2 linked regions of the Parazoarcus communis genome follow. The protein of the gene in region 2 interacts with the protein of the main gene of each other region in a pairwise test. Links are inferred from orthologs where the notes say so. Each region holds a gene or a part of one and is shown on either strand. Other genes may lie near its edges. The genes, in order: mrdA and CEW87_RS03625.

Region 1 (5,963 bases), 670 kb from region 2 along the record:
TGACCAGGTAATTGGAAGGACGGGCGACCCGAAATTATAGGACGCTGCCGGAGAGCTGACCAAAACGGACAGTTTTTGTTTCAAGCTCGGCAAAAAATCAGCGCACGACGACGAATGGTTTCATGTTCAATGCCGCTGCGATGCGGTCGGCAGCCGAGCGAGCCTCATCGACAGAGGCGTAGGGACCGGCATGGAGCCGGAAACGGCTTCCATCGGCAAACAGCTCAAGACGATCGGCAAATGCGCTCATCTGCTCTTCAATGGTGGCACGAAAGCCCTCGGCGTTGTCGAAGGAGGCGAATGCGCCCAGCTGCAGAAACACCCCGCTTCCGGCGGAAGACAGTTGTTGCACCGGCGCAAGCGGTCGCGGCGCCACGGCCACCGCCGGCGTCACCACGGGCCGCGGCGGGTCGCGGTTGGTCAGCGGCGGCACCGGATCGGCACTGGCCACCATCGGCAGTTCGTCGGGAAGGATCTGCTCGACCTCGACTTCGGTACTGCCCTGGTTGATGTAACCGAGCTTGTAGGCGGCCGTATAGGACAGATCCATCAGGCGGTCCTTGTGAAAGGGGCCGCGATCATTGACCCGCACCACGACCGAGTTGCCGGTTGCCAGGCTGGTGACGCGCGCATAGCTTGGAATCGGCAGCGTTGGATGCGCGGCAGTCATTGCATACATGTCGTAAGGCTCGCCGCTCGAGGTGGGCTGCCCGTGGAAGCGACGCCCATACCAGCTTGCCCGCCCGCGCTCGCGATAGGGCGCAAGCTCGGTCAGGGGGACATAGTCCTGACCAAAAACGGTATACGGCCGGTTGGCAAAACGGTGCAGGGGCTCAAGCCGCGGCGATGCATCGGGCACCGCCTCGAGGTTCGACGGCGGGGTGTCGTGCGGGCCATCGTCCTTGTAATAGCCACCGCCGCGACGCCCGGACTTTGCGGACGATGCGGTTTGTCCGGCATCGGGCGTCTGTGCCTGCGACCCGGACGGGCGCACCGGCGTCTGCCCGCAGGCGGACAGCAGGAGGGTCGCCGCCGCCAGCAGCGCCGCAGTAACAGGGCCCCGGCAGGACATGGTCTCGCGCGCTGCCGCGCACGCAATTCGCATGTTGAGGATCATCGGATCAGCCTTCAAGTCTTGTTCACAAGCCTGCTGCGGTGAACGCTCATCAGGATACCTATCCCCAGACTCAGGGTTACCAGCGCGGTTCCCCCGTAACTGATGAAAGGCAGTGGCACGCCCACGACCGGCAGGATGCCGCTCACCATACCCATGTTCACGAAGGCATAGGTGAAGAAGATCATGGTCACCGCCCCGGCGAGCAGGCGCGTACCCAGCGTTGGCGCCCGTGCCGCGATCAGGAAGCCGCGCGCAAACAGCGCCAGGTAGATCATCAGCAGCACGAGCGCACCGATCAGGCCAAACTCTTCGGCAAGCACGGCAAAAATGAAGTCGGTATGGCGCTCGGGCAGGAAGGACAGATGGGTCTGAGTGCCATCCATCCAGCCCTTGCCCATGAGCCCACCGGAACCGATGGCGATGGTGGACTGGATGATGTGGAATCCCTTGCCGAGCGGGTCCTGCGTCGGATCGAGCAAGGTGCAGACACGATGCTTCTGGTAATCGCGCATCCCCACCCATTCAACGCCGGGCTGACACAGCGTGTCGCCAAAGGCCACGATGGAGCCGATGCCGACGATGCCCACAACGGCAACCGGCACGATCAGCTTCCACGTCAGGCCGGCAAAGAAGATCACGTAGAAACCGGCCGCCGCCACCAGCAGACTGGTACCGAGGTCCGGCTGCTTGACGATGAGCCCGACCGGAACCGCCAGCAACAGACCGGCGAAGATGAATTCACGCCAGCCGATGCGCCCCTCACGCTGCTGAAAGAACCACGCCAGCATCAGCGGCATCGCAATCTTCATCAGCTCCGAGGGCTGGATGCGGGTGACGCCGATATCGAGCCAGCGCTGGGCGCCTTTCGACACCTCGCCAAACAGTGCCACGCCGACCAGCAACACGACGCCCACCAGATAAAGCGGCAGGGCGAGCGACAGCAGGCGCTGGCTCGGCAGCCAGGCCGCAAACCACATCACGCCGACCGCCACCGCCATGTGCGTCATCTGCGAATCGAGTCGCTCGGGCGAGGCGCTCGACATCAGCACGAAGGCATAGCCGAAGAGTGCCGCAAGAATCAGCATCAGCACCGGATCGATCGGGCGCAGAAAGGCCTGCAGCAGCCGCAGGGGGTGGAAGCGGTTATCGCTCAATCTGCACTCTCCACCGCATCGACATCCTCCGGCGCCGGCTGGTTGGGACGCTTGCCCAACAGGTGATAGTCAATCACCTGGCGTGCAATCGGTGCCGCCGACTGCGAACCGAAGCCGCCATTCTCGACCAGCACCGCCAGGGCGATCTTCGGCTTGTCGGCGGGCGCGTAGGCGATGAACCAGGAATGATCGCGCAGACGCTCGCGAACCCGCCCCTCGACGTATTTAGACCCCTTGAGCGAATACACCTGCGCGGTGCCGGTCTTGCCGCCCGACTCATAGGGTGCGCCGGCAAAGGCTCGCGAGCCGGTGCCAACCTTGTTGACCTCCACCATGGCGCGTCTCACGGCCGCCACGTGCTCCGGCTTGAGCGGGATCTGGCGCACGGGCTCGGGCTCCACCACCCTCTTTTCCCCGGTGCGGCTGTCGATGACATGACGCACGAGATGAGGCCGGAACACCTTGCCATCATTCACCAGCGCCGCCACCGCATTGGCCATCTGCAGCGGTGTGTAGGCGTTATATCCCTGCCCGATGCCGACCGAAATCGTGTCGCCGCCATACCAGCGCTGCTGTTCCGGTTTGCGGAAGCGCTTGCGCTTCCAGGCCGGCGACGGCAATACGCCCTCGGCCTCGCCGGGCAAATCGAGCTCGGTTCTCGAGCCGAGGCCGAACTGGCCCATGAAGTTCGCAATCCCCTCGATGCCGAGGTCGTTGGCCAGCTGGTAGTAATAGGTGTTGCACGACACCACGATCGACTTGTGCAGATCCACCGTGCCGTGCCCGCCAATCTTGTCGTCCATGAAGCGGTGGCCGGCGAAGTTGAAGTAGCCCGGATCGGAGATCGCCTGACTCGGCGTGCGCTTGCCCGTCGTCAGCCCGGCCAGCCCCATGAAGGGCTTGAACGTAGACCCGGGCGGATAGGCGCTGTAGATGGCGCGGTTGAGCAGCGGGTGGTCGGGCGAATCGTTGAGGCCCTTCCAGTCCTGGGTGGAAATGCCGTCCACGAACAGGTTGGGGTCGAAGCTGGGCGCCGACACCAGGGCCAATACGCCGCCGGTGCTGGGATCGATCGCGACCAGCGCGCCGCGACGGTCGCCGAATGCCGTTTCGGCAATCTTCTGCAACTCCATGTCGAGGTTGAGCTCAAGGTCGCTCCCGGTTACCGCCGGCGTACTCGAGAGCCGCCGCACCGCCCGCCCCCCGGCATTGACCTCGACCTGCTCGAAACCGGTGTTGCCGTGCAGCTCGGCCTCGTAGGACAGCTCCAGGCCACTCTTGCCGATGTGGTCCGAGCCGCGGTAGTTGGCTACGTCGTCGCGCTCTTCGATACGCTCGACGTCACGCTGATTGATGCGCCCGATATAACCGACGACATGCGATGCGCTGGCGCCGAGCGGATAGTCGCGAAACAGCCGGGCCTGCACGTCCACGCCCGGAAAGCGATAACGCTGGGCGACGAAACGGGCGACTTCCTCGTCACTGAGGCGATTGCGGATCGGCACGCTCTCGAAGCTGCGGCTTTCTTCCAGCAGCTTGCGAAAGCGTCGGCGATCGCGCGCATCGATGGGAACAACTGCGTTGAGTGCCTCGATGGTCTCTTCCAGGCCGTTGGTGCGTGCCGGCGTGATCTCGAGCGTGTAGGCGGCATAGTTGCGCGCCAGCACGACCCCGTTGCGGTCGACGATCGTGCCGCGGTTGGGCACGATCGGCAGCAGCGCGATGCGGTTATCCTCGGCACGGGTATGAAAGTAGTCGAACTTCTGTACCTGCAGGTAGTAGAAGCGCGATGCAAGCAGGACGAAGCAGACCAGTGCGAACACCCCCGCCACCAGCACGCGCCAGCGAAAGCGTGATGAGTCCTGCTCGGGGGCATGAAATGAAATCATGTCACCGGGCATCAGATGGGCCGGTTGTCGTCACGGTCGGCAGGCTGGTACTGCGGCAGCAGGAGCAGATACATGAGCGGCCACCACAGCAATACGCCGGTGAAGCTCGACAGAAAATACGACCAGCCTGGGAACTCTGCCCCGGCAATCAGCCGCACGGCCACCATCAGCGCCTGCGAAACCAGCAGCATCGGCAGCACGTGCAGGGCCTGCTGCAAGGCCGAAAACCACATCAGCCGGCGCGCCAGGCCGTTGGCAAGGTAGGCGAGCACAACATAGGCCAGGGCATGCTGCCCCATCGCCGCGCCCTGCCCGATATCGACGAGCAAGCCGAAGAAGAAGCCCGCACCCATGCCGATGCGCAGCGGCTCGCGGATACACCAGAAGGCCAGCACCAGCGCGACCCAGTCCGGCACGCCGGGAAGGCGGCCGGTGGGCACATAGACCAGGCCGAGTGCAACCAGCAGGCTGAAATGGATGAACCACAGCCTGACCGGCAACAGGATGCGACTTGAACGATTGGTCGGCTGCATGTCAGGGCGCCGTCACAGGCCTTGCGGGCGGCACGGCGTCCTCATCCGCCGGCCGCGGCGGCGGCAGTACCTGACGCCCGAGCACCAGTACCTGCGCGCTGCGCTCGACCCCGGCCAGCGGGCGGCACATGATGCGGGCGAAGGCATCTGATTCGCGGTCAACGGACTCGATTTCGGCCACCGGCAGGCCAGGCACGAAAACACCATCCAGCCCCGAGGTCACCAGCATGTCGCCCGCCTGAATGTCGGCGGTGGCAATCACGAACCTCACTTCGAGCCGCCCCTGTCCGATGCCAAACAGCACCCCGCGCAAGCCATTGCGCAGAACCTGCACCGGAATCGCCTGATTGCGGTCGGTCAGCAAGGTGACTTCGGACTGGATCGGATACACACGGGTCACCTGGCCGAGCACACCGGCAGCGTCCACCACCGCCAGGCCGGCCTCGACCCCTTGCTGCGCGCCACGATCGAGGATGACCTTGCGTGCAAACGGATCCGGTGCGTCATACAGGATATCGGCGGCGATGCTGCGCACGCCCACACGCTGGGACATCTCAAGCAAGCCGCGCAACTGGGCGTTCTCGCGCTCGAGGAGTTCAAACCGCAGCAAACGCTCACCGCTGCCAAGCTGCTTGCGCCTCAGGTCGGCATTCTCGAGCTGCACGCGCACCAGGGTCGCAAAGTACACCGAGGCATTGCGCACGAAGTCAGCCGGTGTGGCAGCAGCCATCTGCAAGGGGTAGGTCGCGACGGACAGCCCCTGCCGCAGCACTTCGAGATAACGAAAGCGCAGATCAGCCACCAGGATCATCAGGCACAGCGAGACGAACAGCAGCAGGCGGACCAGCGGTGCCGGTCCACGATTGAAGATAGGGGGCGGTTGATGGCCGGCGAAGGTCATCCGGAACGTCCTGGTTCAGCAAGGGCCCGACGACAGCACCGTCGGGCCCTGCAGGTCAATCCGAGGTGAAGATGGAGCCAAGCTTGTCCATCTTGTCCAGCGCCATGCCGCATCCGCGCGCGACGCAGGTCAAGGGTTCTTCGGCGACGATGACGGGCAGGCCGGTCTCTTCCATCAGCAGACGGTCGAGATCGCGCAACAGGGCGCCACCACCGGTGAGCACCATGCCGCGGTCGGCGATGTCTGCGCCCAGTTCCGGCGGGGTCTGCTCAAGCGCAATCTTGACCGCAGAAACGATCTGATTGAGCGGCTCGGTCAGCGCCTCGAGAATTTCGTTCGACGAGATCGTGAAGCTGCGCGGAATGCCCT
Region 2 (6,066 bases):
GGCGCACGAGGCACTGACGTGCACCACAGACTGCCGTCTGGGTTTGCTGCGCAATCATGATGCGAAAGCGCGGGGCAGGGGGGAGCTGTTTGCGCTCTCGGAAATGATGCTCGACACGATGCGTCAGAGCGCGCAGGTCGGTGTGCACACCCAAGGCGGCCCGGCCTGGAAGGCGTTCGGGCGTGCCTTGTACGAAGAGTCGGCACGCCTGGGAGCCGGCTCTTCGAATTGAGCGTTCGCGTGGCGAACGCTCACCCAGCATGCTTCAGCTCAGGACCTGCTCCAGGGCGAAGAGCGATTCGATCGTTTCGCGCTGGCGCACAAGGTGCAGCTTGTCGCCATCGACGATGACTTCAGCTGCCCTGCCGCGCGTGTTGTAGTTCGAGCTCATGGTCATGCCATAAGCACCAGCTGACAACAGCGCGATCAGGTCACCCTCTTCGATCGCAAGCTCGCGCTGGCGGGCAAGGAAGTCGCCGCTTTCGCAGATCGGGCCGACAACGTCGTAGCTTTGGGCGGGCTGGTCGCGCTCGATCACTGCAACCGTCTCATGATAGGCGTCGTATAGCGCCGGACGCGCGAGGTCGTTCATCGCCGCATCGACGATGGCGAAGTTCTTTTCCTCTCCGGGCTTCAGGTACTCGACCCGGGTGAGCAGCAGTCCTGCGTTACCCACCAGCGAACGGCCCGGTTCGAAGCACAGCTCTTCGGCGCGGCCTTCGAAAACCTTCAGCAGCGGGGCAAGATAGTCTGCGATCGCTGGCGGCGTTTCGTCGTCATAGCGGATGCCGAGGCCGCCGCCAAGATCGATATGATCGAGGCGGATGCCTTCGGCAGCGAGCTGATCGACAAGTCCGAGCACCTTTGCCGCCGCTTCGGCCATCGGAGCCGGGTCAAGCAGTTGCGAGCCGATATGGCAGGCAATGCCGCTGACCTCAAGATTTGGCAGGGAGGCTGCACGACGATAGAGGTCGAGTGCTTCGTCGAAGGCGACGCCAAACTTGTTGCTCTTCAGGCCGGTGGAGATGTAAGGGTGGGTCTTGGGGTCGACGTCCGGATTCACCCGCAGGGCGATCGGAGCGAACTTGCCAAGCTGCGCCGCAACGTCGTTGAGCCGGTCAAGTTCGGTTGCCGACTCGACGTTGAAGCAACGGATGCCGGCTTCGAGTGCCTGGCGCATCTCTGCGCGTGTCTTGCCGACGCCGGAGAACACCACCTTGGCCGGATCGCCACCGGCGGCGATGACGCGGGCAAGCTCTCCACCGGAGACGATGTCGAAACCGGCGCCCAGTGCGGCAAACACCGACAGCACGCCGAGGTTGGAGTTGGCCTTGACTGCGTAGCACACCAGCGCAGGACGTCCCTGCAAGGCATTGCGATAGGCTTCGAAGGCGCTAACCAGTGCAGCGCGTGAATAGACGTAGACCGGCGTGCCGAAGCGCTCGGCGACGGTCGTCAGGGCCACGTCCTCGAGGATCAGCTCGCCTTGCACGCGGCGCAGGGTCGGGATGGGGAAGGTCTTGCTCATCTGCTTGTGGTCGGAATCGAGGCGGGATTGAAATCGGGTTTGCTATTATTGCCAGCCGCCTTTTCGGTGTTGCCGGACTGTTCTGCCTGAGGCTTTTCGGGCAAAAAGAGCGGCCCTTTGATGCCGCAGGCGGACAGGAGCAGTGCGCTGATCAGCGCTACCGCGGGAATCATCGCTCGCATGGCCGTTCTTCGATAAAAAACGGAATGCTAACAGAAGGAGTCGGCATGGAAGAATCCGCATTCAATGCTCTGGCAGAAGCCGAGCTGGCAAAAATCGAGTCTGCACTTGAAGCGTGCGGGGTGGACATGGATATCGAGCTCAAGCCGGGAGGCATTCTTGAGCTGGAGTTCGACAACGGCAGCAAGGTCATCATCAATCGTCACACCGCTGCGCGGGAGATATGGGTGGCCGCGAAATCCGGCGGCTTCCACTTCCGTCCTGAAAACGGAGGCTGGATCGCAGGGCGCGATGGGGCAGAGCTCTATGCGCTGCTCTCCCGCGTTGTCAGCGAACAGTCGGGAGAGCAGGTGGTATTGAGCGCTAGCGCCTGATCAGCGCCGTATCGGCGTCGGCATGCGATCGACGACCGGGGCCGGCGGCTGCATTTGTGGCACCGGCCGGGGGGCGGGCTTGGGCGCCGGCGCCACAGGCGGAATCGCCTCTTCGGGGGCTTCGAGAACCGGGGTGTGGCTCGAGAAGAGTTGCTCCAGCCAGTCGGGTTCGGGCTTCAGCGCCGGGGGCTCGTTCTCGGCATAGTAGAAATCCTCCACGCTGCCGTCGGCCACGGGCGCGCTCAGCAGGCCCTCGGGGCGCGCGAGCGACTTTTCCGGTACGCCCTTGAGTGCTGCACGCATGTAGTTGATCCAGATCGGCAGTGCGGCTGCGCCGCCGGTTTCTCCACGCCCCATGTTCTTTGGCTGTGAGAAACCCATCCAGGAGATGGCTACAAGATCCGGGCTGTAGCCGCAGAACCAGGCGTCGAGGTAGTCGTTGGTCGTACCCGTCTTGCCGGCAATGTCACCACGATTGAGGCTGCGCGCGCGCGCGCCCGTGCCGCGGCGTACAACGTCCTGCAGCATCGAATCCATCAGCCACGCATTGCGCGGGTCAATGACGCGGGGCGCACTCTCGCCGGCCACGGGCGGGTCGATCTTTGCGATCAGCTTGCCATTGCCATCGTGGATCTCCTTCACGATGTAAGGGTCGATTCTGTAACCGCCGTTGGCAAACACGGAGTACGCGGTCGCCATTTCCCACGGGGTTGCCGATCCGGCGCCCAGTGCCATGGTCAGATAGGGCGGATTGCGCGCGGGGTCGAAGCCGAAGCGGCCGATGTAGTCCTGCGCATAGTCCGGGGTGATGTTCTGCAGCAGCCGGATCGAAGCCATGTTCTTTGAACGTGCGAGCGCTTCGCGCAGCGTCATCAGCCCTGCGAACTTGCCGTCATAGTTCTTTGGCTCCCACGCCTGGCTGCCGGTGACGCCGGCAGGGAAGTAGAGCGGCTCGTCCTCGATCAGGGTGCCTGGGGAGTATCCCCGCTCCAGTCCCGCCGAATAGATGAAGGGCTTGAAGCTCGACCCCGGCTGGCGCTGCGCCTGGGTGACGTGGTTGTATTTGTTGCTGTTGAAGTCGAAGCCGCCAACGAGGGCGCGTACTGCCCCGGTATGAGGGTCGACCGAGACCAGTGCAGCCTCGACCTCCGGCAGTTGTGCGATTTCCCAGCCCTGCTTTTCCATGCTGCGGATGCGAATTACCGCGCCGCGACGGACGCGTCGGGTTTGCGGCGATTTTTCACTGAGCATGGGCGCAGCAAAGCGCAGTCCGTCGCCCGTGATGTCGTAGGTTTCGCCGCGGCGGAACACCTTGACGCCCGAAGGCGATGCTTCAAGAACGACCGCGGCAAGGAGGTCGTCGTGATCGCTGGAGTCGGCGAGGATGTCGTCCAGCGCTTCAGCATCTGCGCCCTGTGGAAGCTCAACGAAGCGCTCGGGGCCACGATAGCCGTGGCGCCGGTCGTAATCCATCACCCCCTTGCGCAGCGCAGCGTAAGCCGCTTCCTGGTCATCGCGGGTAATGGTCGTGACGATCTTGATGCCGAGCTGGTAGGCCTCTTCGCCAAACTGTTCGACCGCAATCTGGCGTGCCATCTCAGCAACGTAGTCGCCATGCATCGGGGTGCTGTTGCCGCCGTTGCGCGCCACGCTGCCGGTCTGAGTGCGCAGAGGCTCCTTGAGCGCCTTCTGATAGCTCGCATTGTCGCTGAACCCGGCCTCGACCATCCGGCGCAGCACGTAATGCTGGCGCAGGGTCGCGCGAGAGGGGTTCGCGATCGGATTGTATGCAGACGGGGCTTTGGGAAGGCCGGCCAGCATTGCGGCCTCGGCGAGGCTGATCTCGCTCAGCGGCTTCCCGAAGTACGCACGTGCGGCTGCCGAGAAACCGTAGGCGCGCTGCCCGAGGTAGATCTGGTTGATGTACAGCTCCAGAATCTGGTCCTTGCTCAGATTGCGTTCAATCTTCAGCGCCAGCAGGATCTCGTAGAGCTTGCGGTTGTAGGTTTTTTCGCGCGACAGGAAAAAGTTGCGCGCGACCTGCATCGTGATGGTTGACGCACCTTGGCCGCGTCCGCCTGAGGTAAGGTTTGCCAGCGCCGCACGGGCGATGCCAATCGGGTCGATGCCGGGGTGCTCATAGAAGCGTTCGTCCTCAGCGGCAAGAATTGCGTGCTTTAGAATGGCTGGAACGTCTTCGATCTTCACTACCGAGCGGCGTTCCTCGCCGAATTCGCTGATAAGATGGCCGTCGGCAGTGTAGATGCGGAGCGGGACCCGCGGACGGTAGTCGGTCAGCACTTCCAGTGAAGGCAGGTTGGGCCAGGCCAGGATGGAAATTGCTGCCAGCGTCGCGAGCCCGAGCGTCACCAGGGCCGTGAGTGCGGCGACGGGGTAGAGAACCCAGCGCATTTATTTGTCCGGGAAAGTGGAATAGGCGCGCATTATATAAGGCGAAAACTGCGGACGCCTCCTTGCGAGGCCGTTGATGCAAATTGATGCAAATTGCTTTACACCTCGTGCGCTTGTTGCTAGGATTTGAGAGCCTTATTCAGCATTGGCGCCTAACATAAAGAAATTTAAGGGTTTTCTTTGTGATTGACTTCTCAATATTCGGTTCGAAGGCGCGACAGCTCGCAGGGCTGGATATCTCTTCTTCATCCGTGAAGATGGTGGAGCTCGTCGAGAGTGAGAAAGGCGGCTTTCGCGTTGAACGCTACGCGATCGAGCCCCTGCCGCGCGATGCTGTGGTCGATGGCAATATCGCCAACCTTGATGCCGTTACTGAAGGCGTCAAGCGCCTCGTCCGGCGCTTCGGCCCAGGCGTGAAGAATGTGGCCATGGCCTTGCCTGCTTCGTCCGTCATCACCAAGAAAATCATTCTCCCGGACGGTCTGCGCGAGCAGGAAATGGAGCTCCAGGTCGAGTCCGAGGCTAATCAGTACATTCCGTTCGCCCTCGACGAGGTCAATCTCGACTTCCAGGTCGTCGGTCCCGCCGGCGGTAGCCCCGGCGAAGTCGAGGTGCTGATTGCCGCGTCGCGTAAGGAGAAGGTCGAAGACCGGGTCGCCGTCGCGCAGGCTTGCGGCCTCAAGGCGGTGGTGCTCGACGTCGAGTCACTCGCAGTCGAGTCTTCCTTTGAACTGGTGAGCCGGCAGTTGCCGGGTGGTGGCGCCGGGAAGGTGGTCGCCCTGATCGATATCGGCGCTTCGGCCATGAATGTGGCTGTGCTGCGCGACGGGCATCAGGTTTACGCAAGGGAGCAGGCTTTTGGCGGTAGCCAGCTGACCCAGGACATTGCGCGGCAGTACGGAATGAGCGTGGATGAGGCTGAGGCCGCCAAGCGTTCGGGAAGTCTCCCGGATGACTATGCGCGTGACCTGTTGCGCCCGTTCATGGACAGTCTTGCGCTTGAGGTTTCGCGCGCATTGCAGTTTTTCTTCACTTCGACTCAGTACAACCAGGTCGACCATCTAGTCCTTGCTGGCGGTTGCGCGGTCATGCCGGGTCTTGCCGAAGTCGTGGGCGGCCGGACTCAGGTCGAGACCATTGTGGCCAACCCCTTTGCGGGGATGGCGCTGTCCTCGAAGGTCCGTCCCAAGAATCTGCTGGCTGATGCACCGTCGTTGATGGTCGCGTGTGGGCTGGCTTTGCGGAGATTCGACGCATGATCCGGATCAACCTGCTGCCCCATCGCGAGGAAAAGCGAAAGGAGCGGCGTCAGCAGTTTTATACGCTCTCGGGCGCCATGGTGTTGCTCGGCGCCGCGATTGCCCTGCTGGTGCACACAGTTTACGCCGGCTACATTGAGCGCCAGGAAACCAAGAACGCTTTCATCAAGGCGGAAATCGTGAAGCTCGACGAAGAGATCGTTGAGATTCGGCGCCTTCGCGAGCAGATTGATTCGCTGCTGGCGCGCAAGCAGGTCATTGAAGCGCTGCAGAGCAGTCGGGCCGAAACGGTGCATCTGTTCAACGAGTTGGC

What was found.
Region 1: the proteins of CEW87_RS03625 (region 2) and mrdA interact in binary tests that used the Escherichia coli proteins (3 or more experiments, as listed by UniProt). The link is inferred for Parazoarcus communis from one-to-one orthologs.

The regions. Positions count from the first base shown.
Region 1 is NZ_CP022188.1:1,457,825-1,463,787, reverse strand. The notes cover bases 1,715-4,647. They hold mrdA (penicillin-binding protein 2), read right to left. Parts: upstream 4,161-4,647; coding sequence 2,268-4,160; downstream 1,715-2,267. Other genes in these bases: mreD (rod shape-determining protein MreD), read right to left, coding at 4,172-4,647; rodA (rod shape-determining protein RodA), read right to left, coding at 1,715-2,271. In the rest of the region: CEW87_RS06630 (septal ring lytic transglycosylase RlpA family protein), read right to left, coding at 98-1,072; more of rodA, read right to left, coding at 1,129-1,714; more of mreD, read right to left, coding at 4,648-4,693; rod shape-determining protein MreC, read right to left, coding at 4,695-5,594; CEW87_RS06605 (rod shape-determining protein), read right to left, coding at 5,650-5,963. UniProt on the Escherichia coli protein: Catalyzes cross-linking of the peptidoglycan cell wall. Responsible for the determination of the rod shape of the cell. Is probably required for lateral peptidoglycan synthesis and maintenance of the correct diameter during lateral and centripetal growth.
Region 2 is NZ_CP022188.1:785,669-791,734, reverse strand. What follows is about bases 1,789-4,824. They hold CEW87_RS03625 (penicillin-binding protein 1A), read right to left. Parts: upstream 4,495-4,824; coding sequence 2,083-4,494; downstream 1,789-2,082. Other genes in these bases: CEW87_RS03620 (pilus assembly protein PilM), read left to right, coding at 4,677-4,824; cyaY (iron donor protein CyaY), read left to right, coding at 1,789-2,082. Also shown: CEW87_RS03645 (hypothetical protein), read left to right, coding at 1-232; lysA (diaminopimelate decarboxylase), read right to left, coding at 266-1,528; LPS translocon maturation chaperone LptM, read right to left, coding at 1,525-1,710; more of cyaY, read left to right, coding at 1,756-1,788; more of CEW87_RS03620, read left to right, coding at 4,825-5,753; CEW87_RS03615 (PilN domain-containing protein), read left to right, coding at 5,750-6,066. UniProt on the Escherichia coli protein: Cell wall formation. Synthesis of cross-linked peptidoglycan from the lipid intermediates.